3 regions of the Streptomyces marispadix genome follow, and region 3 is predicted to be linked to each of the others. Evidence: riboswitches for the same ligand, from Rfam matches in the RefSeq annotation. Region 3 holds a riboswitch; each other region holds the start of a gene.

Region 1 (9,759 bases), 390 kb from region 3:
GGCCGCGTCCATAACTGCGGGGACACCGGCGCCGGGCGAGCCCCGGCCGGAATTCAGGGCCGGCCGGAATTCAGGGCCGAGCGGACATCCGGGCGCAAGGGACCGGCCCGGATGTGAGCCCGGACCGGATGTGACGTACTGCCCGCCGATCCAGGGAGACACACGGAACATGAGACGCGAAGACCTGCCCGCGCCCGAGACGGGCGTCCTGCTCACCCACTTCCTCACGGTGCGGGACGTGGCGCGCTCACGCGCGTTCTACTCCGGCGTCCTCGGCGGCACGGTGGTGCTGGAGGAGAACCCGTGCATCGTCCGGCTCGGCAACGGCTGGATCATCATGAACCCGGGCGGCGGCCCCACCCCCGACAAGCCCGATGTGACACTGCGTCCGCCGGAGGAGCCCGGCACCGCCGACTGCTTCCTCAACATCCGCGTGGCCGACATCCAGGAGTGCTACCGCGAATGGAGCGCCAGGGGCGCGGAGTTCCTCACCCCGCCCATCGACCGCAAGGCCGAACTCCGCTGCTACGTAAGGGATCCCGACGGCTACCTCATCGAGGTGGGGCAGGCGACCGGGATGCTGGAGGGCGTCTTCGCGGACCCGCCGGCCGGGACGCGCTAGCACGGCGAGCCCCCCAGGGGCCCGGTCCCCCGGGCCCCTGGGGCGGCGGCGTCCGTGGACCGTCTGAAGCCCCGGGCCGCCGAATCGCCTAGGTCTCCCAGATCTCCTCGGCTTCCTGGTCCTCCTCGCTCGCGGCGGCTTCGGGGTCCACCGCATCGCCCGCGCCGCGCCCCGCGAGATCCGTGCCCGCACGGAGGTTCCAGCGGCCCGACCGTCCGCTGAGTTCCGTGACCGTCAGCGGCGGTACGTCCACCCGCCACAGCACGCCCGCCGGCGCCGCCAGCGCGCACACCACGGCAGCACGTACGACATCGGGCTCTACGACCGCCAGCACGCGGCCGGGCGTATGCGCCAGCTCCGCCAGCCACTCCCCCGTCCTGGCGCACAGCCGCGCCACCGACTCACCGCCGTGCGGGGCGCGTTCGGGGTCAGACAGCCACAGCGCCACGCCCTCCGGCTCCGACGCGCTCACCTCGTCCAGGGTCCTGCCACGCCAGCGGCCCATCCCGCAGCCGGACAGCCGCTCGTCCGTGCGGAAGGCGGCGCCGGGGAAGCCCAGTTCCTCGGCAGTGCGCACACAGCGCGGCGACGGCGAGGCGACGTGCGTCCCCGCCGCCCGCAGCAGGGCGACGGCCGCCGACCGTGCCTGACGCGCGTCCCGCAGTCCCGCCGCGCTCAGCGGACGGCCGTCGTCGAAGCGGAAGGCGTCGGACGACTCGCTGCGTGCGGGCGAGATCAAAGTCACTCGCGTGGTCATCGGTCTCTCCTCGCCCCTTGAACGGGCGCTCTCCGTAGGGGAGTTGATCGGGCGTCGTCGCGATGTCCGGGATGGGCGGCCTTGGCCGGGCAGGTGCTGTCGGGGTACCTTCCGCTGGTATCGATCGACGACGGCAGGGCGGAAGCCGGTGGAATTCCGGCGCGGTCGCGCCACTGTATGCCCCTTCCGGTCTGCTGCCGTGTGCAGCGTACGGGCGGGGGCGAGCCAGACCCGCTGTGCCGTCACGAGCTCCAACTACAGGGACGCGAGTTCCCGACAGGAGGTCCTGCCATGGCACAGTCCATCGCTCCGCCCAGTTCCGCAACTCCCGCCTCCGGCGCCGCTGTTCCCTCGACGCTGCCGGTCAAGGCGATTCTCCCGTGGGCTTTCTTCTTCGGCCTGCTGATGCTCGTGGCGCTGTACTTCGTAGGGGCGGAGCAGGGTGCCACGTCCCTCATCTCCGGTACCGGCGTGCACGAGTGGGTCCACGACGGACGCCACCTCCTCGGCTTCCCCTGCCACTGAGCGGGGAGGGCACGATGAACTCCGCCACAGTGAGGACCCTCCTCGTGCGCGGCATGCTCGCCGGTCTGGTGGCCGGGCTGTTCGCCCTGGTGACGGCCTCGTTGCTGGGTGAGCCGCATGTGGACGCCGCCATCGCCTACGAGGAGGCGCACGCGCACTCCCACGAGCACGGCGAGGAGATCGTCAGCCGCGGCATGCAGTCCACGGCGGGCCTCGCCACGGCCGTGCTGGTCTACGGCGTGGCCCTGGGCGGCATCGCGTCGCTGGCGTTCAGCTTCGCGCTGGGGCGCGTGGGCCGGTTCGGGCCGCGTGCCACGGCGTTGCTGCTGTCGGGGGCCGCGTTCGTGTGCGTGTATCTGGTGCCGTTCCTGAAGTACCCGGCGAACCCGCCCTCGGTGGGCGACCCGGCGAGCCTCGACAAGCGCACGGCTCTGTACTTCCTGATGGTGCTGCTGAGCGTGCTGCTCGCGGTCGCGGCGACCATCCTCGGCAAGCGCCTGGCTCCGCGCCTGGGCAACTGGTACGCGACGGTGACGGCCGTGCTCGGCTTCGCCTTCGCCGTCGGGCTGGCCTATGCGTTCCTTCCGTCGCTGAGCGAACTGCCGGAGCACTTCCCGGCGTTGCTGCTGTGGCGGTTCCGGGTCTCGGCGCTCGCCGTGCAGCTCGTGCTGTGGTCGGCCTTCGGGCTCGCGTTCGGTCATCTGGCCGAACGCGCCCTGGGGGCCGGCCCGTTGGCCGACGGTGAGAGGGGGACTGCGCCGCCGCCGGCGGCCACTGCCGCGAACTGAACGGGACCGGACGGGCGTTCGGGCCGTATGGCGGCGTGAGCCGCGCAGGCGCGTCCGCTACGGAGCACCACCGCACGGCCCCGCCATGTACGCCGCCGCTGCCGGGCACCGCGACAGGTGCCCGGCAGCGGCGTCTTCGGGGCCGGGACCGGGAAGGCCCAGACCGTCAGCCCCTCAGGCCCTCAGCCGCTCAGCCCCGGTCCTGGGTCTCCGTGCGTACGCCCTCCCGAAGCTCTCGCCTCACCGTCCGCGCGGCCCTCGTCATGTGCTCCAGCGCCTCCCGGACCTCGGGCCAGCCGCGGGTCTTCAGACCGCAGTCCGGGTTGACCCACAGCCGCTCCGAGGGGACGGCACCGAGGGCCTTGCGCAGCAGAGACTCGATCTCGTGGACGTCCGGCACCCGCGGCGAGTGGATGTCGTACACGCCGGGGCCGACCTCGTTCGGATAGCCGGCGGCGGCCAGTTCGTCCGCGACCTGCATGTGGGAGCGTGCGGCCTCCAGGCTGATCACATCGGCGTCGAGGTCCGCGATGGCGGAGACGATGTCGCCGAACTCCGCGTAGCACATGTGCGTATGGATCTGGGTGTCCGCACGCACCACGCCCGTGGCCAGCCGGAACGCCTCCGTCGCCCACGCCAGGTACTCCGTCCTGCCCTCGGCGCGCAGCGGCAGCGTCTCCCGCAGCGCGGGCTCGTCGACCTGGATCACGGCGGTGCCCGCGTCCTCCAGGTCGGCGACCTCGTCGCGCAGTGCGAGGGCCACCTGGCGCGCGGTCTCGGCACGCGGCTGGTCGTCCCGTACGAACGACCACGCGAGCATGGTGACCGGGCCGGTGAGCATGCCCTTGACGGGGCGGTCCGTCAGCGACTGCGCGTAACGCGTCCACTCCACCGTCATCGGTGCGGGACGTGAGACGTCGCCCGCGAGGATCGGCGGCCGTACATAGCGGGTGCCGTAGGACTGCACCCAGCCGTGCCGGGTCGCGATGTATCCGCTGAGCCGCTCGGCGAAGTACTGCACCATGTCGTTGCGTTCGGGCTCGCCGTGCACGAGCACGTCCAGCCCGGCCTGATCCTGGAAGGCCACCACGTCGCGGATCTCGGCGGCGATCCGCTTGCCGTAGCCGTCGGCATCGAGGCGTCCCGCCCTCAAGTCCGCGCGTGCTGACCGTAGTTCACCGGTCTGCGGGAAGGAGCCGATGGTGGTCGTGGGCAGCGGCGGCAGGCCCAGCCGGGCACGCTGCGCGGCGGCACGCTCCGGATAGGGCTGGGCGCGGCGGGAGTCGTCGCCGGTGACTGCCTCGCTGCGGGCGCGCACCGCCGGGTCGCGGGTGAGCGCAGCCGACGAACGGGACGCCAGTGCCGCCGAGTTGGCGTGCAGCAGGCCCGCGATGACGTCGGTGCCTTCGCTCATTCCCTTCGCCAGGGCGACGGTCTCCTCCGTCTTCTGCCGTGCGAAGGCCAGCCAGCGTGCGATCTGCGGGTCGATGTCGCGCTCGACCGCGGCGTTCAGCGGCACGTGCAGCAGCGAGCAGGACGGGGCGACGTCGACGCGGCCGGCGAAGCCGAGCAGCGAAGCCAGCGTGGCGAGGGACTTCTTCAGATCGTTGATCCAGATGTTGCGGCCGTCCACGACACCGGCGACCAGCCGCTTGCCGGGCAGGCCGCCCGCACGCGCCAGGTCCTCCAGGTTGGCGGCGGCCCTGCCCGTGAAGTCCAGCGCCAGGCCCTCGATGGGCGCCTTCGCCAGTACGGGCAGCGCGTCGCCGAGCCGGTCGAAGTATGAGGCCGCCAACAGCCTCGGCCTGTCGGTGAGTTCGCCCAGCTCCCGGTAGGCGCGAGCCGCCGCGGACAGCTCGTCCGGGGTGCGGTCCTGGGCCAGCGCGGGCTCGTCGAGCTGCACCCATCCGGCGCCCGCCGCACGGAGGTCGGCGAGCACCTCGGCGTAGACGGGCAGCAGACGCTCCAGCAGAGTCAGCGGTTCGAAGTCCTCGGGCACGCCGGGCGCGGGCTTGGCCAGCAGCAGATAGGTGACGGGCCCGACGAGCACGGGCCGTGCCTCGTGGCCCTGTGCGATCGCCTCGGACAGCTCGCCGGTCTGCTTCGCCGAGTCGGCGGCGAAGCGGGTGCCGGGGCCCAACTCCGGTACGAGGTAGTGGTAGTTGGTGTCGAACCACTTGGTCATCTCCAGCGGTGCGACGTCCTGTGTACCGCGTGCCATGGCGAAGTAGCCGTCGAGCGGGTCCTGTTCGACGGCGGCACGGTGCCGCTCGGGCACAGCGCCCACCATGACGGTGGTGTCGAGCACATGGTCGTAGAGGGAGAAGTCCCCGGTGGGCACCTCGTGCACCCCGGTCTCCCTGAGCTGCCGCCAGTTCTCCCGGCGCAGGCGTGCCGCGGTCTCCCGCAGGGCACCGGCGGTGACGCGGCCCTTCCAGTAGCCCTCGACGGCCTTCTTCAGCTCACGTCCCGGTCCTTGGCGTGGGTAGCCGTGGACGGTGGGAGCCGTGGGCCGTGGGGTCTTCGAAGCGTTCGACGCCGCGGCTGCGGTCTTCGCTGTCACTCAACTCTCCTTCGCGAGTCTCGCCGGTGACCGTGGGGTACGGAGCGAGGTACTGACGAGGAGGAAAGGCGCCGCGGCGGCGACCACGCGCGCCGCGTGCCGCTCGCCTGTACCGCCGGCCCGCCCTCGAGGCCACCGAATCCGGTCCGCCGGGGACGTCTCCCTCGGGCCTCGCGGCCCTGGGCTCTCCCTTGAGGCGCCTTCCGGTGCCAGCGACCGGGGAGGAGCCGCGGGGAAGTACCCGGCGGGCAGTGGCAGGTCTTCGGACTCGTGGGCCTGCCGCGTCCGTGATCCACGGACGGGCTCCTACTGGCCGTCGCTTCCCGTGCCCATCGGGGGCCCAGTGCGTATGACGGCGTTCGTTCCCACTCACCGCTGCGGGGCAGTTCCGGACTCTCACCGGATTCCCTCTTGCGACGCCCTGCCTGGCGGACAGGGCGAACCGACTGCTCTTCCAGCCTACGAGCGGGCGAGCGGGGCGTACAACGGGCGGCGGTGAGGCGTACTTCATGCGCTGCCCCGGTTTACGGGCCCGTGGCGTGCGGGCGGCGCCGCATCAGGAGGGCCGTCCGGGTCGTGGCGGTGTGGCGCACGGGGTGTCGCGGGCCGCCGGTCCCAAGCTGCTGCCGGAGACTCGCCCCGCCGCGCAGGCCCTTGCGCGGTCCGGGGTCGAACAGTGCCACAAGCGACTGGAGATGATGACCATGGCATCCCGCACCGCGTCGGAGCCCACGTCCGCGTCAGCAGCGGCGGCCGAGGGGAGTTCCGGGGGGACGGACGCAGCAGGGCCGGAGGCGGCACCGGAGACAGCACCCGGAACGGCGTCCGCGTCCGAGCCCGAAGCGAACCTCGCCGACCCCGGCTTCTGGCAACTCCCCCACGACCGGCGCCACCGGATCTTCGCGGCGCTGCGCGAACAGGAGGCGCCCGCCTATTTCGCGCAGCCGCCGCACGTCGTGCGCAGGCACCGGCAGCCGGGCTTCTACGCCCTCGTCAGACACGCACACGTGCTGGAGGCCAGCCGTAACCCGGCGGTGTTCGGAAGTGCGCCCGGAGTGACCACGCCGCATCCCGCGCCATGGGTCAAGGCCCTCTTCGGCGATTCCATGGTCAACCTCGACGGCCGTGATCACGCCCGGCTGCGGAAGATCATCTCCCGGGCGTTCAGCCCCCGGTTGCTGGCGGGCGCCGAGCAGGACATCGAGAAGGTCGTGGCCGACGTGGTCGCGGACGCGGTACGGCAGCCGTCGCGTGACTTCGTGACCGCCGTGGCCTCCCTCGTGCCGTGCGAGGTCGTGTGCAACATGATGGGCATCCCACGCCGCCACCGGCCGCGCATCCTCGCCCAGCTCAACGACGCATCCGAGAACATCGGCGTACGGCGCGGCGCGGGCGCGAAGTTCCGCGTCCCCGGCAAGGGGCTCCGTGCGCTGGCCCGTATGCACGTCATGATCGCAATGCTCGCCCGCGAGCGGCGCCGCCGCCCCACCGACGACCTGATCTCGGCGCTCGTCACCGCCGACATCGACGGGCAGTGCCTCGGCAACCGTCAACTGGGGGCGTTCTTCACGCTGTTGATGGTCGCGGGCGTGGAGACCACCCGTAACGCGATCTCCCACGGCCTCGCGCTGCTCGCCGAGCACCCCGATCAACGGGAGCTGTGGGAGAGCGACTTCGAAAAGTACGCCGACACCGCCGTCGAGGAGATCGTGCGGTACTCGACGCCGATCATCCAGTTCCGCCGTACGCTCCGCTCGGACCACGTCATGGGCGGCCGTACGCTGCGCGAGGGCGAGACCGTCGCGCTCTACTACGCCTCCGCCAACCGCGACGAGGCCGTCTTCACCGACCCGGACGCCTTCGACATCACCCGCGATCCCAACCCCCACCTCGGCTACGGCGGCGGAGGACCGCACTACTGCCTCGGCGCGCACCTCGCACGCCAGGAACTCAAGGCGCTCTTCCGGCTGCTGCTCACCGACTCCGTCGGCATGCGGGCGGCCGGGCTGCCGGACCTCGTCCCGTCCAGCTTCGACAACCGCATCCGCTCACTGGAGTTCGAAGTCGCGAAGGGGGTTTCCGGCTCGGCCGGCTGAGCGCCCGTACGGGCGGGGAAGTTGCCACAGGCCGCGCCGGTGTCCGAAGGCTCCGGGCGCGGCCCGCGGCAACGGCGCAGAGGATCGGCACGCGGGCCGCACAGAGGGTGCCGACGCAGCGGAGCACGTTCAGCGGTAGGCGGCAGCAGGACGGTCACGAACTGAATTGAACGATGACGACCGGAGTTGTCGCAGCAGAGCACTGCTTTGCGCATGTGCGTTTCATGTGAGCCCGCATCGCCTTCTCCACCTCTCTCGGCGAATTGTTCTGCCACCAGCCGCTGTTCCCGGACGCCGCGTCGCCTTACGATTGACTTTCATGAACATCGCGGTGTTCCTCCTTGCACTGGGCGCCACTTGCCGTATCACCCGCTTCATAACCAAGGACACCCTGGCCGCCGGATTCCGGTCCTGGACGGCCGATCGTTTCGGAGAGGAATCCAAGCCCTCATATCTGGTCAACTGCGGCTGGTGCACGAGCATCTGGGTCGCCGCGGGAGTGGTTACGCTCGCCTATCTCATCGGCGGCACCGTCGCCTTTCAGGCTGTGGCTCTGATTCTGACGCTGTCCTACCTCGCGGGCGTGGCCTCCGAATGGGTCGACTGAATCGCTTGGACCAACCCGCACCCCCCAGGTCCGCTTTCCTCTGCTCGTCAACGCTGCCGCTTGGCAGAGGTGTTGACGGCATCTGCCGCGGGGACACGACACGGTGAGTACGGAATCCCCTGTTTGTGATCCGTCCTGTTGAGCGGCCGGGAAGAACGGCGATCCCCTCGGTCCGGCCGGGGTTCGCGTGCAGGGGGGACGATGGCCCGTCAGGCGGCCGTGAAATCGGCCGGTTAGAAGGAGGATTCGCCATGGGATGCAACTGCGGCAACAAAGCCGGCGCGAACAGGAATACGAACGCGGCGCAGGCCGCCGCGAGAGCCACTGCGAAACACCGCCGCGCGGCCGTCCGCTACCGGCTGACGCTGCCGAACGGCGTCGCCCGCGACTACGTCACCGCGCATGAGGCCAACGCCGCCAACCGGCGCGCCGGCGGCCAGGGGACGATCACCGCCGTCAACCAGTAGCCGCGAAGCCCCGAACACCCACCACCACACGGAACCCTCGTGCGCATGGCGGCGCTCCTGCACCGGCCCGACACCCCGGCCGGATGCGGGACCGCCGACACAGCGGGCACGAGGGTTCCGTTCTGCGTCCGCAGATTCCGCTCTCGCGTACGGCTCTGCTAGGACCTCCGCTCGTCCGTCCGTCCGGCGACGGCACGGCACGCGGCGCCCCGAAAAAGGGCCTAGGAGCCTTGGCGTGCGCGCTCTCGCGGACGAAGGCGCCCGTCAACGGCCGTGCCGCCCGCGCCGGTTCGTGCGAGCGGCGCACATCTCCTTCGTCCGCTTCCCTCAACGGCGGCTCTGCCTTGCGCAGTTGATCTGCGTGCTGCGATCCTCCCGGCGGTCCGACTCTCCGGACAACGCGAGTGCCCCCCGCGTACGTTCGGCCCTCGACCCTCTTCGGTGAAGGTTCCGATCCTTCGCTGGCACACCCGGGGGCGCATACGATCAGCAGCCCTTCGGAAACTACGCCGTCTCTGCCAGTGTGCCCTTCACACGATTGACAGGGGCGGGGCGCGATTGTGCGCGCGCTGTGTTCACTCCCCCATGAGAAGCATGACTGGCCGAATCGGCGTCCGAGGATGAAATGCGGTCCTCGGTGACGATGAGTGGCCGTACCCAAGTTGCTGGGCACAACACGGACTTCGGCGCCGCAGCGTGGAGAGCGCACCTCAAAACAGCCGGGACCATATGACCTCGAGAAGCCCTCTCAATCTCAACTACACGCGTTCGAGGGCGACTTGGCCTGGCGGCGGACGGGGCGATTTCCGATGCGGAACGCCGGGACTGGCCTCCGGCCCCCCGGAGCACTACGGGGGCGCGTGCGGCGCACAATTATTTTCTCGGCCTGCCCTCGATCACGGCGAGTCTCCGTCCACTGCCGTGTTCCGGCCGCACCGCAAAGTCGCCCTCGTGCCGGATGCAGCGAAATCGACTGCCACCACGTGGTTTTGAGACACGACAACCGCGCGCCCCGGCGCCCCCCGGCCACAAATTCGCACGCCCCCGCACGTCCCGGTGCGCTCCACTGAACGAGTGTTATCGCGCCACTCGTATGGCCCAGAGCGTCAACGGTGTCGCTTACTGAATACATCGACAAAGCGGGCTGCCGCACCGAACTCCGTGGGCGGCGCACAGCGCAACTCAGCAATTCCGTCACGTTGTTGAGTCGCACCCGAAACCGCTGACGACAGGACGAACACCCGCTTCCCATCCGTGGATCTGCGAAAGGGGCCTCACCATGGCACCTACCACCACAGTCCTGACTTCCGACAACGACCCCTCCTTCTGCGGGG
Region 2 (9,759 bases), 3.7 Mb from region 3:
TCGAACCTGACGCGTCCCGTTCGAACCTGACAGAACGGGCTCGAACCCGACGGCCCGGCCCCGGCGCTCCCGGACGACGGCACCGCACCTCCGGCTACGCTGTGGGGCGACGGTTCACGTGGCGAGGAAGGCAAGCGGCGGAATGGCGCGACAGCAGCAGGAGATCAGCGGGGAGTCCGTGACGGGTGGCACCGGCACCGCCGGGTCCGGCTTCGTGGACGACACCAGGGACTGCGAGGCGCGCGAGACCGCCCACCGTGAGCGTGGCACCGCACGCCCGATCACCGTCGTGGGGAACCCGGTGCTGCACAAGGAGTGCAAGGACGTCACCTCCTTCGACGACGAACTCGCCTCTCTCATCGACGACATGTTCGCCAGCCAGCGTGCCGCGGAGGGCGTCGGCCTCGCGGCGAACCAGATCGGCGTCGATCTGAAGGTCTTCGTCTACGACTGCATGGACGACGAGGGAGTGCGCCACGTCGGCGCGGTCTGCAACCCGGTACTCGACGAACTCCCCGCCTCCCGCCGCAGCCTGGACGACTCCAACGAAGGCTGTCTGTCGGTGCCCGGCGCCTATGAGGCGCTCGCGCGCCCCGACTACGCGGTGGTGCGCGGGCAGGACGCCGAGGGCAAGCCCATCGCCGTTGAGGGCACCGGCTACTTCGCCCGCTGCCTCCAGCACGAGACGGACCACCTGTACGGCTACCTCTATATCGACCGGCTCTCGAAGCGTGAGCGGAAGGACGCTCTCCGGCAGATGGCGGAGGGCACTCCGAGATATGAGACCGTGCCCAACGACTGAGACGCAGCGGGGCGTTGGGGCGCGTACGGCCCTCGCCGCGGTCCAGCCGCGGTTCCGGCCACCCCCGGGTCCCGCAAGCGGAATCGGGACCGTGCGCCGGGCCTCCGCCGCGCGATCCCCGTTCGGGGTGCGGTCGAGGCGCAGGGACTTCGCTCACGCATCACGCGTGGCGGCCTCCAAACATGACAGACATAACGTGTCACGGGCGACCGCCGCCCGGTGCCGATGGTGCCGGGCGGCGGTCGTTCCGTTCTCCGGGGGCTCCGGCCTGCACGGATGCGCGCCAGGGGAGTTCGGAGTCCAGTGGCCTCGTCCATTGGCACTTTTTGACAGTTGTTGACGCGTTCTCTTTGTCACGACAAGCTCTGTTGCCACTCCCCACAAAATATGGAGGCCACCATGCCCCGACGTGCGGTAAGAGCCGTACTGGCGCTTGTCATGGTCGCGGCAGCAGTCCTGGTGGGCACGGCAGTGGCGACCGCCGGGCCCGCAGCCCCCACGGACGGCTGCTTCACCTGGAACCGCGACCTCGCCGAGGGCGCTTCCGGGGACGACGTCAAGCAGCTCCAGGTCCGGATCTCCGGATACCCGGCGAGCGGTGAAGTCATCTCCGTCGACGGCAAGTTCGGCCCGGCCACCAAGGCCGCCGTCTCCCGCTTCCAGAAGGCGTACGGAATCAGCGAGACCGGCAAGGCCGACGCGGCCACGTACAAGAAGATCTACGAGTTGCAGGACGACGACTGCACGCCTGCCCACTTCTCCTACGCGGAGTTGAACAACTGCAACTCCGACTGGAGCGGCGGAGCCGTCAGCGCCTCGGAGGCCAAGGCCAACGCCCTGCGCACCATGTGGAAGCTGGAGGCCATGCGGCACGCCATGGGCGACAAGCCGCTCCGCGTCACCAGCGGTTTCCGCTCCAAGGCCTGCAACGACCAGGTGGGCGGCGCTCCTTCGAGCCGTCATCTCTTCGGTGACTCGGCCGACCTCGGCGCAGGGGCGCACTCGCTGTGCGCCATGGCCAAGGAAGCGCGCAACCGCGGGTTCCACGGCATTCTCGGGCCGGGCTTCCCCGCCCACGACGACCACACCCACGTGGACCACCGTTCAAGCAAGTACTGGGACGCGCCTGACTGCGGCGTCACCAACTGACCCGGCACCACATCTGCTCGGCACAGCTTGACTCAGGAAGGAAACCAACCCCCCATGAACCGAAAGATCGCTCTGCGGACGGCCGTCGGCGCCTCGGCGATGGCACTCGCGATCTTCTCCACCGCATATGTGGCGGAGGCGACCACAGACGAGCCCGCGAAGGCCAAGGAAGCCGCTCCGCTCGCGAAGATGAGCCACTCCGCGGCTGCGAAGAAGCTGGGTGACGCCGGCATCGGCATCACCTCCAGCGGCGGCTGCTCCGACCGCAACAACTCAAGCTGCACCTCGCTGGACCAGGTCAACTCGGCGACGATCGACGGTGCGATCACCCTCAAGGGCGCCAGCAAGTGCGACCTGACGGTCACCGGCGGCACCGAGACGGGCCACGCCAGCGGCACCTACAGCCACTGGAACGGCTACAAGCTGGACTTCCACATGACGGGCTGCCTCAGCAGCTACGTCAAGAACACCTTCACCTCCATCGGTGGCAACAAGTGGAAGTCCGGGTCGGGGAACATCTACTTCGACGAGGGCAACCACTGGGACGTCACGTTCCACAACTGCGGCGGCTGCCTGAGCGGCGGCAAGGGCTGAGCGAGCCGGACGAACAGCCAAGGACTCATGACGGACGGCTGACGGGGCCGGGTCGGTAGGTCCGGGGGGCCGCGCGGGGAGCGCGGCCCCCTTGCTGTTCCCGTACTCCCAAGCGGATAGGGCGAGTTGCCGGGAGGCCGTCTGAAGGGACCGGCCCGGCCAGGCCAGGCGCCGTCAGAAGTCGTCGTCGAAGGCGACCGAGCCCTCCACGGCGACCTGATAGGCGGAGGCTCGCCGTTCGAAGAAGTTGGTCAGCTCCTGCACGTTCTGAAGCTCCATGAACGAGAACGGATTCCTGGCGCCGTAGCGGGCGGGGAAGCCCAGCCGGACGAGCCGCTGATCGGCGACGGCACGCAGATACTGCTCCATCGACTCGGTGTTCATCCCGGGCAGCCCCTCGCCGCAGAGGTCGCGGGCGAATTGCAGTTCCGCCTCGACTGCCTCCTCCAGCATCTCCGTCACCTCCTTCTCCAGCTCCTCGTCGAAGAGTTCGGGCTCCTCCTCGCGGACGGTGTCCACGACGTCGAAGGCGAAGGACATGTGCATCGACTCGTCGCGGAACACCCAGTTGGTGCCGGTCGCCAGCCCGTGCAGCAGGCCGCGTGAGCGGAACCAGTAGACGTAGGCGAACGCACCGTAGAAGAACAGCCCCTCGATGCAGGCGGCGAAGCAGATGAGGTTGAGCAGGAAGCGCCGCCTGTCCGAGCGGCTCTCCAGCCGCTCGATCCGCTCCTCGCCCTCGCCCTCCTCCAGGGCCGCCATCCAGCGGAAGCAGAACTGTGCCTTCTCCCTGATGGACGGGATGTTCTCGACGGCCGCGAACGCCTCCGCACGCTCGTCCACATCGGGCAGATACGTATCCAGCAGCGTCAAGTAGAACTGGACGTGCACCGCCTCCTCGAAGAGCTGCCTGGAGAGATACAGGCGCGCCTCCGGGGAGTTGATGTGCTTGTAGAGGGAGAGCACGAGATTGTTCGCCACGATCGAGTCACCCGTGGCGAAGAAGGCCACGAGGCGGCTGATCATGTGCTGTTCGCCGGGCGTGAGCTTGGCGAGGTCGGCGATGTCGGAGTGGAGGTCGACCTCCTCGACGGTCCAGGTGTTCTTGATGGCGTCGCGGTAGCGGTCGTAGAAGCCGGGATAGCGCATCGGCCGCAGGGTCAGCTCGAAGCCGGGGTCGAGCAGATTCCCCGCGCGGCCGCCGTCGGTGTTCTTGGCGCTGGTCGTCACTGGCATGCCTCGCAGGACTCGGGGTTCTCCAGGGAGCAGGTGGCGGCGTCGGCGCCATGCGGGGGCGGCACGGACGCGTGCGGGGGCTCGGCGTCCGCCGAAGCAGCGGCAGCCCCCGCCGTCGCCGTTGCCGCCGCTGCGCCCGCGGCCCGTGCGATGCGCGTCGCCGGCCGCGAACGCAGGTAGTACGTCGTCTTGATGCCGCTCTTCCATGCGTAGGCGTACATCGAGCTGAGCTTGCCGATCGTCGGCGCCGCCATGAACAGGTTCAGCGACTGGCTCTGGTCGAGATACGGGGTACGGGCCGCGGCCATGTCGATCAGCGAGCGCTGAGGCAACTCCCATGCCGTACGGAAGAGTTCACGCACCTCCGCGGGGACCCGGCGGAGGTCCTGCACCGATCCGTCCGCCTCCCGCAGCTCCTCGCGAGTGCGTTCGTCCCACAGCCCGAGCCGCTTCAGCTCCGCTACGAGATAGGTGTTCACCTGGAGGAACTCGCCGCTGAGCGTCTCCCGCTTGAAGAGGTTCGAGACCTGCGGCTCGATGCACTCGCAGACGCCCGCGATGGCCGCGATCGTCGCCGTCGGCGCGACCGCCAGCAGCAGCGAATTGCGCATCCCCGTACGGCTGATGCGCTCCCGAAGGGCCGACCAGCGCTCCGGCCAGGCCGGTCGCGCCCGCGGATAGTGGTCGGGGTGCAGCACGCCGCGTGCGGTACGGGTCTCCTCCCAGGCAGGCAGCGGCCCGTGCCGCTCGGCGAGGTCCGCGCTGGCCCCGTACGCCGCGAGCATGATCCGTTCGGAGATACGGGTGGAGAGCCGCCGTGCCTCCTCCGAGTCGAAGGGCAGCCTCAGCCGGAAGAAGACGTCCTGGAGGCCCATCACCCCCAGACCGACCGGGCGCCAGCGGGAGTTGGAGCGCTCTGCCTGCTCTGTGGGATAGAAGTTGATGTCGACGACACGGTCCAGGAACGTCACCGCCGTACGCACCGTGGCGTCCAGGCGCTCCCAGTCCATAGCGCCCGACTCGCCGAGATGCGCCGCGAGATTGACCGAACCCAGATTGCAGACGGCGGTCTCGCCGTCGTCGGTGACCTCCAGGATCTCCGTGCACAGATTCGAGGAGTGCACGGTGCGGCCCGGCTTCGCCGTCTGATTCGCCGTGCGGTTGGCGGTGTCCTTGAAGGTCATCCAGCCGTTGCCCGTCTGGGCGAGGGTGCGCATCATGCGCGCGTACAGGCGGCGGGCGGGCACCCGGCGCACCGCACGGCCGTCCGCCTCCGCCCTGCGGTAGGCGTCGTCGAACTCCCCGCCCCAGAGGTCCGCCAGCTCCGGCACGTCGACGGGCGAGAAGAGCGACCAGTCGGCGTCCGCCTCCACGCGGCGCATGAACTCGTCCGGAATCCAGTGCGCGAGATTGAGGTTGTGGGTGCGCCGGGCCTCCTCGCCGGTGTTGTCGCGCAGTTCCAGGAACTCCTCCACGTCCGCGTGCCAGGTCTCCAGATAGACGCAGGCGGCGCCCTTGCGACGGCCGCCCTGGTTCACGGCGGCCACCGAGGAGTCCAGAGTGCGAAGGAACGGCACGATGCCGCCCGAGTGCCCGTTCGTGCCCCGGATCAGCGAACCGCGGGCACGGATACGGGAGTAGGACAGGCCGATGCCGCCCGCGTGCTTCGACAGCCGCGCCACCTGCTTGTAGCGGTCGTAGATCGAGTCCAGCTCGTCCTTCGGCGAGTCCAGCAGATAGCAGGACGACATCTGGGCGTGCCGCGTACCGGAGTTGAAGAGCGTGGGGGAGGAGGGGAGATAGGCCAGCGAACTCGTCAGCCCGTACAACTCCGCGACCTCGTCCGCCGCCTGTGCGGAGTCGCCGTCGGCGAGCCCGCAGGCGACGCGCAGCAGGAAGTGCTGCGGCGTCTCGATCACCCGGCGCGTCGTGGGATGGCGCAGCAGATACCGCGAATGCACCGTCCGCAGCCCGAAGTAGCCGAAGCGGTCGTCCGCTCCCGATTCGACCGCCTCCTCCACGAGGGCGTCGAGGCGGGCCGCGTGGGTCCGTACGAACGCGGCCGTACGGTCCGCGATCAGGCCCTCGCGGTGCCCCGTGGCGATGGAGGACGAGAAGGACGACGCGCCCTGGCCGCGGGCCTCTTCGCGGATGGCGAGCGTGAGCAGCCGGGCCGCCAGCCGCGAGTAGGCGGGCTCCTCGCCGATCAGCCCGGCGGCCTCCTCCGCGGCGAGCGACCTCGACTCGGCCTCGTCTGCGTCCTGTCGGCGTCCGCGCAGCACAGCTCCGGCGACCCGCCGGGGATCGGTGCCGGGAAGATCGGCGGCCAGCTCGGTCAGGGTGTGCAGCAGCGCGCCGTCCTCGGCGGGCTGCCCGGATACGTGAGGCGGCGCGGCGGAGCCGGGTGGCGATGCGGGTGCGATGGTCACGGGATGTGCTCTCCCTCGCTCGGGTCAGGTCACCGGTCACCGGGGGAGCGCACAGGCGGGCGCGCGGGCATGCCGCATCGCTCAGCGGCATGCCTTGCGGCGTCCACCGGCCCAACCCTCGGGACCCGGACGTCTGTCGACACGGCCGGCAGGCACTCGGACTCGCGACGAGGCGGCGGTGCCGCCCGTCATGGCGGGGCCATGGAGGGCAGCGAAGCACCACATCGCACACCGTTGCGGGACAGTTCCGGATTCACACCGGATTCCCCTGCGCGGCAGCGAGCACGAGCATACATCTAGTAGTGGAGAGCGCCAGTCGCCCCCACATATTGTGTCGACCGGTTCTGCTCTTTGGACTGGTTCGCAACTCGGTCCGCGGGCCGCCTGGTTGGCGACCGCGCGCTTCACCCGCGGTCGGCCCCGGCTCACAGTTCGAGCGCGTACGCCCGCAGCGCCATGCTCGGAAGCGGTTCCCAGTCCCTCTCCGGTATGCGTACGAAGCCCAGCCGCGCGTACAGCCTGTGCGCCGACGTCATCCGCTCGTGGCTGCACAGCAGCAGCCGTCTCAGGCCCCGTTCACGCGCCCGCTCGACGCATGCCCGCACCAGGGCCTCGCCCGCCCCGCGACCGCGCCCCTCGGCCCGTACCGCGAGCATCCTGAACTCGCCCTCGCCCGGGCCCGCGATGTCCGCGTACTCCCCGCCGTCGCCGACGAAGGCCACCGCGCCGAGCACTCGCTCCGACGCGGCCTCCGCGGCGACCAGCACCTCCGTGTGCAGTGCACGGCGCCGGGCCGCCCGCAGTGTGTCCAGATACGGGTCGTCCTCGCCGAAGTCCAGCAGCCCGTCCCGTAGATACGCCTCCGCGGTCAGCTCGCCGACCTCGTCCAGCTCCTCGTCGCGAGCCGGTCTGATCGTGATGTCCATGGAACGAGCATGCCTCGCCCCACTGACAATCGGGTGTCAGTGGGGCGAGGCATGCGATCGTGCGCAGTCCGGACTGTGCGGAGGGAGGGCTCCCGCTCTCTCAGTGCGCGCCGGTCGGCGCGGGCAACTCCTCCTGTACGCCCGGGTCTCCGACGTCCGCCGTGTAGTCCGAGGGACGCGTCTCGTCGACTCCGTCCGGTGCCTTCACGGCCCTCAGTACGAAGGTGAGCACCACCGTGACCACCGCGTTGAGCACGAACGCGGTCAGGCCGATGTACCCGATCTCCCCGATGCCGGGGATCACGTCGTTGCTGCCGCCGAAGTGCTTCTGCACCGGCGAGGAGACGCCGTACGCCGTGACCGTTCCGTAGACCATGCCGACGGCCCAGCCGGCCAGCAGCGCCCACCGGTGGAACCAGCGGGTGAAGAGCCCGCCCACGAGCGACGGGAACGTCTGGAGGATCCAGATGCCGCCCAGGAGCTGGAAGTTGATCGCGACCGTCTTGTCCATCCCGAGGACGAAGATCAGGGCGCCGACCTTCACCAGCAGCGACGTGATCTTGGAGACCTTGGTCTCCTGCTCGGGGGTCGCATCGGGGCGGAGGAAGTCCTTGTAGATGTTCCTGGTGAAGAGGTTCGCGGCCGCGATCGACATGATGGCCGCCGGTACGAGCGCGCCGATGCCGATGGCGGCGAAGGCGACGCCCGCGAACCAGCTCGGGAACATGTTCTCGAAGAGCTGCGGGATCGCGAGCTGCCCGTTCTTCACCTTGATGCCCGCCGCGATGGCCATGAAGCCCAGCAGTGCGAGCATGCCCAGCATCAGCGAGTACAGCGGCAGGATCGTGGTGTTCCGACGGATCACGTTGCGGCTGCCGCTGGAGAGCGTCGCCGTGATCGAGTGCGGATACATGAAGAGCGCCAGCGCGGAGCCGAAGGCGAGCGTCGCGTACGCCCACTGGTTGGGCGAGCTGGTGACGACCTCGCCCTTCGGCTTGCCCGTGGCCGGGTTGGTCTGCGACAGGGCGTCGCCGGCCTTGGCGAACACGTCGTCGAAACCGCCCAGTTTGAACGGGATGTAGATGATCGCCACCGCGATGACGATGTAGATCAGCGTGTCCTTGACGAAGGCGATCAGCGCCGGCGCCCGCAGCCCGGAGGAGTAGGTGTACGCCGCCAGCACCGCGAAGGCGATCAGCAGCGGCAGGTCCTTGATGAACCAGTGCGTCGACTCGCCGCCGCCGATGCCCATGACGTCCAGCACCGACTGGATGCCGACGAGTTGCAGCGCGATGTACGGCATCGTCGCGAGGATGCCCGTCACGGCGACCGCCAGCGCCAGCGACTTGGAGCCGAACCGGCCGCGCACGAAGTCCGACGTCGTCACGTACCCGTGCCGGTGCGAGACCGACCACAGCCGCGGCAGGAACGTGAAGATCAGCGGGTAGACGAGGATCGTGTACGGGACGGCGAAGAAGCCCGCGGCGCCCGCCGCGTAGATCGCCGCCGGAACCGCCACGAAGGTGTACGCCGTGTACAGGTCGCCGCCGAGCAGGAACCAGGTGACCCAGGTGCCGAAGCTCCGTCCGCCCAGGCCCCATTCGTCGAGGCTGTCGGCGTTCTCGGCCTTGCGCCAGCGTGCCGCGAGAAAGCCCATCGCCGTGACGAGCACGAAGAAGAAGACGAAGACGGCCAGCGCCACTCCGTTGACCCCGCTCATCGGGCACCGTCCTCTCCGCCGTCGGCGTCGCTTCCGTCTGCCGCGTCCGCCGCTTCGGTTCCGTCGGCCGCGCTTGCCGCGCCGGCCCCTCCGGTTCCGGCCGCGGCTCGCCGCCTCGCCTCGTCACGCTGGACGAGCTTGTACGCGACCACCGTCATCACGGCCGAGACCAGCACCCACAGCATCTGGTACCAGTAGAAGAACGGCAGCCCGCCGAGCGTGGGTTCGGTACGCGAGTACGAGCTGACCCACATCAGCGCGACGAACGGCAGGAAGAGGCACACTCCGACGGCCACCCGCAGCGGCGTGACCACGGGCGAGTGCGACGGCGACTGCGTCGCGGTCTCAGGTGTTTCGGGTGGCGCTGGCATGCCTCAACTCCGTCCGTCGGGTAACTCCTGTCGAGACGCGCAGGAAATCTAAACGAGCGCTTCGCACTCCGTCACTACCTGCACGGATAACGGAACGGCACCTTTTGTGCGGGAGGCGGCGGCGGTTGCCGCGGACGGCGCTAAAGCAGGCGCCGAGGCAAGCGATTTCGTAGCGTTCCGTGCCGTGAAGAGCGGTACGCACGGAATGCGAACCGAGCCGCGTTCGAGCCGTAAAGAGCGGTGCGAGGTCTATGTGCCCTACGGGGGCTATGACACCCGTCAGCCGTTGTGTCCGTGATGCGGGCGCTGGAGATTGGCGACGAACTTGTAGCGGTCCCCCCGGTAGACCGAGCGCACCCACTCCACCGGCTCCCCGTCGGTGTCGAGCGAGTGCCGCGAGAGCATCAGCATCGGCAGGCCCACGTCCGTGCCGAGCAGCCCGGCCTCCCGGGGAGTGGCGAGCGAGGTCTCGATGGTCTCCTCGGCCTCCGCGAGGTGGACGCCGTACACCTCCGCGAGTGCCGTGTAGAGC
Region 3 (9,759 bases):
GGCGTACGGGCCGCAGCGCCGCGTCGGCGGCGTACCGCCCGGCGGCGACCGCGGCGGCACCGGCGAACGTCACGGAGGTGGCGGCGAGTGCCGCGGTGCGCAGACGCATTCGGCCAGTGTCGGGGACGGAAGGTCCGTGCGGCCAGTGGTGAGGTGCCGCCGGGGTGAACTCGGCCGCGCGGCCCGGCGCGTGGGCGTCCGCCCTGATATACGGGCTCCCGGCCGCGATGTGCTCGCCCGCCGCCCCCGCGGGCCTCGGCGCCGTGGGCTCACTCAGGTGTGGGCCGCTGCCCGTACCCCTTCAACTTCTCCTGTACGCGGGCGAGTTCGCCGTCCGGGATCAGCGAGGGGGTGCGCCCCGGCACCGAGTGGGCGGCGAGCCAGACGCGGCACATCCACTCCAACTGGGCGGTGCGCTCGTACGCCTGGCGGAGATCGTCCCCGTAGGCGATCGTGCCGTGGTTCTGGAGGAGGCAGGCGCTGCGGCCTTCGAGGGCGGTGAGCATGTGTGCCGCGAGTTCGTCGCTGCCGTAGGTGGCGTAGGGCGCGACGCGCACGGGGCCGCCGAGCGCGGCCGTCATGTAGTGGATGGCGGGGAGTTCGCCCACGAGGGCGGAGACCGCGGTGGCGTGCACGGCGTGCGTGTGGACGACCGCCCGGGCGCCGGTGTGCCGGTAGACCGCGAGATGCATGGGGAGTTCGCTCGTCGGCGTCAGGCTGCCCGCGGTGCGGCGGCCTTCGAGGTCGACCGCGCACAGGTCGCCGTCGCCGAGGCGCTCGTAGGGGACGCCGCTCGGTGTCACCAGTACGGTGTCCGCGACCCTCGCGGAGACGTTGCCCGAGGTGCCGACGACCAGTCCCTCGGCGGTCGTTCGCCGGGCGGTGGCGGCCAACTCCCGCCATGCGCACAGCAGTTCGTCCGGGTCGGCCGCCGGGGTCGTCGTCGGCTCCGGCTCCGGCTTCCGCTGATCCAACCGTTCCACCTGTCCTGTCCACCAGTTCCGTAGTTGCGGTCCTGTACTTCCGCTCCCGTAGTTCCGCTTGTGTAGTTCCCTACAGCCCGCGGCTGGTTCCGGGCATCCCGCGGCTTCGGACGTCACGCCCGTTCAGGCCGGGCCTCCGGCTCGCCCGCGAGATTCCGTTCGCATCGGCGGAAGATGCCCCGTGCACCTTCGCGAGCTGCGGCGCAGGACCGTCCGAGAGGGCGGAGATGCAGGTGCGACGGGTGTGTGACACCGCTCACAACAGGCGTCCGGGAGCGACACTCACAGGCCCGCCGCAGTTCATCTGCCGTTCACCCACCGTCCCTACGTTCATCTGGACATCAAACTTCGAGCGGATTGTGCCTGGGTGAATGGAACACATCACGCTTCTCATCGGGATCGTGATCGTCACGGCCTTGGTGTTCGACTTTACGAACGGCTTCCACGACACGGCCAACGCCATGGCCACCACCATCTCCACCGGGGCACTCAAGCCCAAGACAGCGGTGGCGATGTCGGCGGTCCTCAACCTCGTCGGGGCTTTCCTCTCCATCGAGGTCGCAAAGACCATCTCCTCCGGAATCATCGACGAAAGCTCCGGCATCCGGCCTGAAGTGATCTTCGCAGGGCTGGTCGGAGCGATCATCTGGAACCTGCTGACCTGGCTCGCCGGGCTCCCCTCCAGCTCCTCGCACGCGCTGATGGGCGGCCTGCTCGGTGCGACCGTGGCGTCCGCCGGAATCGGTGCCGTCAACGGCGGCACCGTCGTGATGAAGGTGCTCATCCCCGCCGTCGCCGCACCGCTGGTCGCGGGTCTCGCCGCGCTCTTCGCTACGCGGCTGACCTACCGGGCGGCGGGCAAGGCCGACGAGCAGCAGACCGCCAAGGGCTACCGGACGGGGCAGATCACCTCCGCCGCGCTGGTCTCCCTGGCACACGGCACGAACGACGCACAGAAGACCATGGGCGTCATCACTCTCGCCCTGATCACCGGCGGTGTGATCGCCCCGCAGGCGGACCCGCCGACCTGGGTGATCGTCTCGGCCGGACTGGCCATCGCCCTCGGCACGTACCTGGGCGGCTGGCGGATCATCCGCACCATGGGCAACGGCATCACCGACATCAAGCCCCCGCAGGGATTCGCCGCGCAGACCTCCGCCGCGGTGACCATCCTCGCCTCCTCCCACATCGGCTTCTCGCTGTCCACGACTCACGTCTGCTCCGGCGCGGTCATGGGCTCCGGGCTGGGCCGTAAGGGCGGAATCGTGCGCTGGTCGACCGCGGCCCGCATGGTGGCGGGCTGGGGGCTGACGCTCCCGGCGGCGGGGATCGTCGCCGCGGGCGCGGCTCTGCTGGCACAGCAGGGCGACTGGGGCGTCAGCACCGTCGCAGTGCTCGCGGTGGCGGTCGGCGCGGGCATCTGGCTGCTCTCGCGCCGTCAGCCCGTCGACCACACCAACGTCAACGACGCGACGCTGCCCGGGTCTTCGGAGCCGGAGCCCGCCGGAGTCGTCACCGCCGCGCTCCGTACGGTCGCACCGCCGCCCGCTGCGGCAGCGGTGCACGCCAAGGCGGCTTCGGCTGCCGAGGCCGGGGACGGAAATACGCAGGGCGCCCCCGAGGGGGTCCCGGAGGGCGTACCCGCGGCGGCGCAGCACGCCGACGCATAGCCGAAACGCAATCCGACACCGGAACGACAGGGAAACGCTATGGACATCGACTGGGCAGCGCTGGGACAGGTATTCGGCGTCAGCCTCGTGGCCTCGGTCGCCCTGGTGGGCGTGTTCACGCTCGGCATCGTGGGCTCCTCCACGGGCAGGGCGGAGGGCTCGCAGACCGGCGGCGGTACGACCGTGCTCGCGCGGACCGGCGCATACACGTGCTTCGCGCTGTGCGCGGCGGCCGTGGCCTACGGGATCTACATCATCACCGCTCCCTGAACCGGGTGGCGCCGGCGGGCGCTTGAGGTCGTCCGCCGGTGTTCCCGCGAGGGATTCTGAAGGGGTACGGAGGGGCGCTCCGTGCCCCTTCGCCATGTTCCGGCGCGGCCTGCCGTGTGTCTGCTCACACTCTCCCGTCGCAGGTCAGCGGCGAGTTGACGGCCCTGTCGGTACGTGGTGGACTGCCGATTGCCCAACGGCGGCAGGAGAGGAAGCCGGTGCGAATCCGGCGCGGTCCCGCCACTGTCACCGGGGAGCGCACCCCCAACCGAAGGTCACGGCCCGTTAGTTCGAGGGCTGGAAGGCCGGGGGTCGCAGCGATCCGGGAGCCAGGAGACTCTCGTCGCCGGCACGTCGAACCAGGGCGAGGACCCTGAGTGAGGACTCCGTCATGCGTGGCTTGCCAGCCTCTCCCACACCTGTGTCCGCGCGCCTTCACTTCGGGGCGCGGGTGACCGGCGGTCCCCAAGTCCCTTACGGCGTACACCGATCGACGGACTGCCAGGCCCCTGTGCGGCGGATTCCGGTCCGCCGGGTGCCCCTCCGCCTGGCTCCGCACCCCGCCGGGCGGCGGCACGCCTCCGCCCGCGTACTCCTTCGAGGCACCACGACGGCTCGCTGACGATGCGGGCCGATCGAGCCTACGTATGCGCCGCTGCCCTCGGTCACCTCGGTGATCTGCTCTTCGGCGATCCCCGGCGCGGGCATCCGGTGGCCGTCTTCGGCAAGGCCGCCGGGGCCGCCGAGCGCGTCATGTGGCGGGACGGCAGGGCGGCGGGCGCCGCTCATACGGTGCTGTGCGCCGGTGGCGCGGTCGCCGCCGTGACGGCGCTCGGGCGCACGGTCCGCGCCGTGGCAGGTGCGGGCGGCGCCACGCTCTTCGACGCCGCGGTGACCTGGACCGTGCTGGGCGGCACCGGCCTGCGGGAGGAGGCCCTGGCGGTGGCCTCGGCGCTGGAGGCGGACGATCTGGCGGGCGCACGGCGGCTGTTGCCGCATCTGTGCGGACGCGACCCGCAGTCGCTGGACGCGGACGCCGTCGCACGCGCCGTCGTCGAGTCGGTCGCGGAGAACACCTCGGACGCCGTCGTCGGCGCGCTGGTGTGGGGCGCCCTCGCGGGTGCTCCCGGGATGGCCGCCTTCCGCGCGGTCAACACGCTCGACGCGATGTTTGGTCATCGCTCGCCGCGTTTTCTGCGCTTCGGATGGGCAGCCGCCCGGCTGGACGACGTAGCGGGGTGGCCCGGTGCGCGTCTGACGGCGGTGCTCGCCGCGCTGGCGGGGCCCTCTCCTCGGGGGGCGCTGCGGGCGTGGCGCGGGGACGCCGGTGACCATCCCAGCCCCAACGCGGGTCCCGTGGAGGCCGCGTTCGCGGGCGCGCTGGGAGTGCGGCTGGGCGGCACCCTCAGCTACGGGGGACGCGTCGAGCGCAGGCCGGTGCTCAACCCGGGCGGGCGCGCGGTGCATACGCGGGACATCGCCGAGGCGGTGCGGCTTTCGCGGCGTGTGGGCGTACTGGCGCTGGTGATCACCTCGGCGGCCGGGGCGCTGCGGCTGCGGCGATTCCGGCCTCGGGCGGAGCGAGCGGCGGGGGAAGGGGGACGGGCGTGAGTGAGGCCGTAGAGCGCGGAGGCGGGGAGCCGGGCGGCCGGCCCGGCAACGGTCGGCCCGGCAACGGTCGGCTCAGCGGAGGAGGACTCGGCGGCGGGCTGCTCGTCGCGGGCACCACGTCCGACGCGGGCAAGAGCGTGGTGACGGCGGGCATCTGCCGCTGGCTGTCACGCAAGGGCATGAAGGTCGCGCCGTTCAAGGCGCAGAACATGTCGCTCAACTCGTATGTGACGAGGGAGGGCGCGGAGATCGGCAGGGCGCAGGCCATGCAGGCCGCCGCCGCCCGCACCGAGCCGACGGCGCTGATGAACCCGGTGCTGCTCAAGCCCGGCGGGGACCGCAGCAGCCAAGTGGTGCTGCTGGGCAGGCCCGTCGGGGAGATGACCGCGCAGGGCTACCACTCCGGCAGGCAGGAGCGTCTGCTGGACACGGTCGCCGACTGCCTCGCGGAGCTGCGGCGCAGCCATGACGCGGTGATCTGCGAGGGCGCCGGCAGCCCCGCGGAGATCAATCTGCGGCGTACCGACATCGTCAACATGGGCCTGGCCAGGGCCGCAGGACTGCCCGTGGTGGTGGTGGGCGACATCGACCGGGGCGGGGTCTTCGCGTCCTTCTTCGGTACGACGGCGCTGCTGGCGGAGCGCGATCAGGCTCTGCTGGCGGGCTATGTGGTCAACAAGTTCCGCGGTGACGTGGCGCTGCTGGAGCCGGGTCTGGAGATGCTGCACGGCCTGACGGGGCGGCCGGTGCTGGGAGTTCTGCCCTTCCGGCGCGGTCTCGGCATCGACGCGGAGGACGGGCTGGCGGTGTCACTGGGCGGCGCGGTCGGCGAGCCCCGGGAAGCGGCTCCGCTCGGAAGTGACGTGCTGCGCATAGCCGTTGTGGCGCTGCCGCTGATGTCGAACTTCACCGACGTGGACGCGCTGGCCGCCGAGCCGGGTGTCGTGGTCCGCTTCACCGCCCGTCCCGAGGAGCTTGCCGACGCGGATCTGGTGGTGCTGCCCGGCACGCGCGGCACCGTGAAGGCGCTGGCCTGGCTGCGGGAGCGCGGCCTCGCGGAGGCGGTGGTGCGGCGCGCGGCCGAGGGTCGTCCCGTGCTGGGCATCTGCGGGGGATTCCAGATGCTGGGCGAGCGGATCGAGGACGACGTCGAGTCGCGGGCCGGGACCGTCGAGGGTCTCGGTCTGCTGCCGCTGAGGGTGCGCTTCGCGCAGGAGAAGACGCTCGCCCGGCCCTCGGGCCGTGCGCTCGGCGAGCATGCCGAGGGCTACGAGATCCATCACGGCGTCGCCGAAGTCACGGGCGGCGAGGCGCTGTTCGCCGACGCCGGCGGCAATCCCCTGGACGGCTGCCGCATCGGTTCCGTACGGGGCACGCACTGGCACGGAGCGCTGGAGAGCGACGGCTTCCGCAGGGCGTTTCTGCGCGCGGTGGCCGACGAGGCGGGGCGCACGGGATTCGTACCGGCCTCGGACACCGGTTTCGCGGCGCTGCGCGAGGAGCAACTGGATCGCCTGGGCGATCTCATCGAAGAACACGCCGACACCGACGCGCTGTTGCGGCTGATCGAGTCGGGCCCGCCTGCGGGCCTGCCGTTCGTCGGGCCGGGCGCGCCGGAGGCACGACACGCGGGAGCGTCCTCATGAGCACTGTTCTGCTGCTGTCCACGTCCGATACGGATCTGCTCGCGGCCCGCGCCTCTGGCGCCGCGTACCGGATCGCCAATCCCACGAGGGTGGATGCGGCGGAGGACCTGCCGGGGCTGCTGGAGGGCGCGGACATCGCGGTCGTACGGCTGCTCGGCGGCAAGCGTGCCTGGGAGGACGGGCTGGCGGCGCTGAAGGCGTCGTCGGTGCCGACGGTGCTGCTGGGCGGGGAGGCCGTGCCGGACGCCGAGCTGATGGCGGAGTCGAGTGTGCCCTCGGGCGTGGTCGCCGAGGCGCTGAGATATCTCGTGGAGGGCGGGCCGGAGAATCTCCGGCAGCTCGCAGGTTTCCTGTCCGACACGGTGCTGATGAGCGGGGAAGGCTTCGAACCGCCCGCCGCCATGCCGGAGTTCGGGGTGCACGGCGCCCGCGAGCAGCGGCCGGGGCGGCCGACGGTGGGCGTGCTCTTCTACCGGGCGCACGAACTGGCGGGCAACACCGCCTTCGTGGACGTGCTGTGCGACGCGATCGAGGACGCGGGCGCCAACGCCCTTCCCGTCTACTGCGGTTCGCTGCGCGGCGCAGTCGATACGCGGCGGAGGGCGGGGGCCGGGAGCGATGAGGAACGCCCCCAGGACGAGGAAACGGGCACCGCGACCGGCACCCGCCCGCGGCGGAGCCGGGACGGAGCGCGCACGAGGCCACGCAGCGCCGATCCGGAGTTGTACGAACTGCTGGGCCGTGCCGACGCGTTGGTGACGACGGTGCTCGCCGCGGGCGGCACGCGCGCCGGCGACGCCTCCGCCGGGGGCGACGACGAGACGTGGGACATCGGTGCGCTCGCCGAGCTGGACGTGCCGCTGCTGCAAGGGATGTGCCTGACCACCACACGTGAGGCGTGGTCGGAGTCGGACGCCGCGCTGTCCCCGATGGACGCGGCGATGCAGGTCGCGATCCCCGAGTTCGACGGACGGCTGATCACGGTGCCGTTCTCCTTCAAGGAGGAGGGCCCGGACGGCGTCCCCGTCTACGCGGCGGACCCGGAGCGTGCCCGCCGTGTCGCGGGAATCGCCGTACGCCACGCGGCACTTCGGCACAAGCCGAACTCCGAGAAGAAGCTCGCGCTGGTCTTCACCGCCTACCCCACGAAGCACTCACGGGTCGGCAACGCCGTCGGCCTGGACACCCCGGCCTCCGCCGTGAAGCTGCTGGACGCGCTGCGCGACGCGGGGTACCGGGTGGAGGGACACCCGGACGACGGCGACGAGTTGATACACCGGCTGATCGCCGCGGGCGGCCACGACGTGGAGTGGCTCACGGAGGAGCAGCTCGCCGCAGCGCCCGCGCGGGTGCCGCTGAAGGACTACCGGGAGTGGTTCGCGCGTCTCGACCCGGGTCTGCGTGCGGAGATGACGGAGGCGTGGGGCGAGCCGCCGGGCAGCCTGTACGTCGACGGGGACGAAATCGTCCTCGCCTCCCTGCGGTTCGGGAACGTCGTGGTGCTGATCCAGCCCCCACGCGGTTTCGGCGAGAACCCGATCGCCATCTACCACGACCCCGACATGCCGCCGTCGCACCACTATCTGGCGGCGTACCGCTGGATCGAGTCGGCCGAGTCGGAGGGCGGCTTCGGCGCCGACGCCATCGTGCACATGGGCAAGCACGGGACGATGGAGTGGCTGCCCGGCAAGGGCCTGGGCCTCTCCGCGGCGTGCGCTCCCGACCCGGTGCTGGGCGATCTGCCGCTGGTGTACCCGTTCATCGTCAACGACCCGGGCGAGGGCACCCAGGCCAAGCGCCGGGGCCACGCCACCGTCGTCGACCATCTCGTACCGCCGATGGCGAGGGCCGACTCCTACGGCGATCTCGCCAAGCTGGAGCAGCTTCTCGATGAGTACGCGCTCGTCAGCGACCTGGACCCCGCCAAGGCGCCGGCCGTGCGCAGTCAGATCTGGACGCTGGTGCGCGCGGCGGAGCTGCACCACGATCTCCACGTCGAAGAGCAGCCCGGCGAGGACGAGTTCGACGACTTCGTGATGCACGTCGACGGCTGGCTGTGCGAGATCAAGGACGTGCAGATCCGCGACGGGCTGCACATCCTCGGCGGCGGCCCCGAGGGCGAGCCGCGCGTCAACCTCGCGCTGGCGGTGCTGCGTTCGGCGCAGGTGTGGGGCGGAGTCTCGGGGGCGCTGCCCGGTCTGCGGGCTGCGCTCGCGGCCCATTTCGGGCTCGTCGAGGGCGAGTTGCTGGCGGAGCCGGGCGCACGCGCCGATGTGCCCGAGGAGTTGGCCAAGCTGGCGGAGGGCCCGTCGCGTACCGCGTCGGACGCGGTGGATCTGCTGGAGCGCCTGGCGCGCACGCTCGTCGAGGAGATGGAGGCGCGCGACTGGTCCGAAGAGCAGGCGGCACCCGTGGTCGCGGGCGTGCTCGGAGTCGGACCGGCCGATGCCGTACGGGTGCTGGAGTTCGCCGCGAAGGAGGTCGTGCCCCGTCTGGCGCGCACCACCGACGAGATCGGCAACGTACTGCACGCCCTCGACGGCGGCTACATCCCCGCGGGCCCTTCCGGCTCGCCGACGCGCGGGCTGGTCAACACGCTGCCGACCGGGCGGAACTTCTACTCCGTCGACCCCAAGGCCATTCCGTCCAGGCTCAGTTGGGATGTGGGCAGTGCGCTGGCCGACTCGCTCGTCCAGCGCCATCTCGACGACACGGGCGAGTATCCGCGTTCGGTCGGGCTGACCGTGTGGGGTACGTCCTGCATGCGTACGCAGGGCGACGACATCGCGGAGATCCTTGCTCTGCTGGGCTGCCGCCCCGTGTGGGACGACGCGTCGCGGCGAGTCACGGGCTTCGAGGTGGTGCCGCTGGAGGAGCTGGGCAGGCCGCGCATCGATGTGTCGGTGCGCATCTCCGGCTTCTTCCGTGACGCGTTCCCGCATGTGGTGGCCATGGTCGACGACGCCGTAAGGGCGGTGGCGGAGCTGGAGGAGCCCGCCGACCGCAACTTCGTGCGGGCGCACGCCGACGAGGACACCGAGGCGCACGGCGACCGCCGCCGGGCCACGTCCCGCATCTTCGGCTCCAAGCCCGGCGCGTACGGCGCGGGCCTGCTGCCGCTGATCGACGCCCGCAACTGGCGCTCCGACGCGGACCTCGCGGAGGTCTACGCGGTGTGGGGCGGCTACGCCTATGGACGCGGACTGGACGGGCGTCCCGCACGCGGCGACATGGAGGCCGCGTTCCGGCGCATCCAGGTCGCGGCGAAGAACGTCGACACCCGCGAGCACGACATCGCCGACGCCGACGACTACTTCCAGTACCACGGCGGGATGGTCGCCACCGTCCGCCATCTGACGGGCGAGTCCCCCGAGGCGTACATCGGGGACTCGGCGGTGCCGGACCGCGTCAAGACCCGCACCCTCGGGGAGGAGACGCACCGCGTCTTCCGCGCCCGCGTCGTCAACCCGCGCTGGATGGCGGCGATGCGCCGACACGGCTACAAGGGCGCCTTCGAGATGGCGGCGACCGTGGACTACCTCTTCGGCTACGACGCGACGGCCGGCGTCGTCGACGACT

The links. Region 3 has a riboswitch for cobalamin ahead of MMA15_RS03895 (cobalamin biosynthesis protein). Riboswitches for the same ligand answer to the same signal wherever they lie in the genome.
Region 1: linked by a shared signal. The riboswitch ahead of metE (5-methyltetrahydropteroyltriglutamate--homocysteine S-methyltransferase) and the one ahead of MMA15_RS03895 (cobalamin biosynthesis protein) in region 3 are both predicted to bind cobalamin.
Region 2: linked by a shared signal. The riboswitch ahead of MMA15_RS19350 (ribonucleoside-diphosphate reductase subunit alpha) and the one ahead of MMA15_RS03895 (cobalamin biosynthesis protein) in region 3 are both predicted to bind cobalamin.

What each region holds. Positions count from the first base shown of each region.
Region 1 covers NZ_JAKWJU010000002.1:1,271,809-1,281,567, forward strand. Annotated here, with positions in the region: gene MMA15_RS05510 (VOC family protein) at 170-622, shown strand; gene MMA15_RS05515 (histidine phosphatase family protein) at 711-1,379, opposite strand; gene MMA15_RS05520 (CbtB domain-containing protein) at 1,671-1,904, shown strand; gene MMA15_RS05525 (CbtA family protein) at 1,919-2,692, shown strand; gene metE (5-methyltetrahydropteroyltriglutamate--homocysteine S-methyltransferase) at 2,883-5,255, opposite strand; cobalamin riboswitch at 5,492-5,718, opposite strand; gene MMA15_RS05535 (cytochrome P450) at 5,960-7,351, shown strand; gene MMA15_RS05540 (DUF1360 domain-containing protein) at 7,671-7,958, shown strand; gene MMA15_RS05545 (DUF7196 family protein) at 8,210-8,425, shown strand; gene MMA15_RS27800 (Ig-like domain repeat protein) at 9,705-9,759, shown strand, end outside.
Region 2 covers NZ_JAKWJU010000002.1:4,591,238-4,600,996, forward strand. Annotated here, with positions in the region: gene def (peptide deformylase) at 143-802, shown strand; gene MMA15_RS19335 (D-Ala-D-Ala carboxypeptidase family metallohydrolase) at 1,202-1,951, shown strand; gene MMA15_RS19340 (hypothetical protein) at 2,006-2,545, shown strand; gene MMA15_RS19345 (ribonucleotide-diphosphate reductase subunit beta) at 2,720-3,781, opposite strand; gene MMA15_RS19350 (ribonucleoside-diphosphate reductase subunit alpha) at 3,772-6,210, opposite strand; cobalamin riboswitch at 6,342-6,515, opposite strand; gene MMA15_RS19355 (GNAT family N-acetyltransferase) at 6,636-7,136, opposite strand; gene mctP (monocarboxylate uptake permease MctP) at 7,237-8,856, opposite strand; gene MMA15_RS19365 (DUF3311 domain-containing protein) at 8,853-9,227, opposite strand; gene MMA15_RS19370 (GntR family transcriptional regulator) at 9,507-9,759, opposite strand, start outside.
Region 3 covers NZ_JAKWJU010000002.1:879,013-888,771, forward strand. Annotated here, with positions in the region: gene MMA15_RS03875 (alpha/beta hydrolase) at 1-109, opposite strand, end outside; gene MMA15_RS03880 (class II aldolase/adducin family protein) at 270-914, opposite strand; gene MMA15_RS03885 (inorganic phosphate transporter) at 1,355-2,653, shown strand; gene MMA15_RS03890 (hypothetical protein) at 2,693-2,923, shown strand; cobalamin riboswitch at 3,132-3,263, shown strand; gene MMA15_RS03895 (cobalamin biosynthesis protein) at 3,548-4,534, shown strand; gene MMA15_RS03900 (cobyric acid synthase) at 4,633-6,180, shown strand; gene cobN (cobaltochelatase subunit CobN) at 6,177-9,759, shown strand, end outside.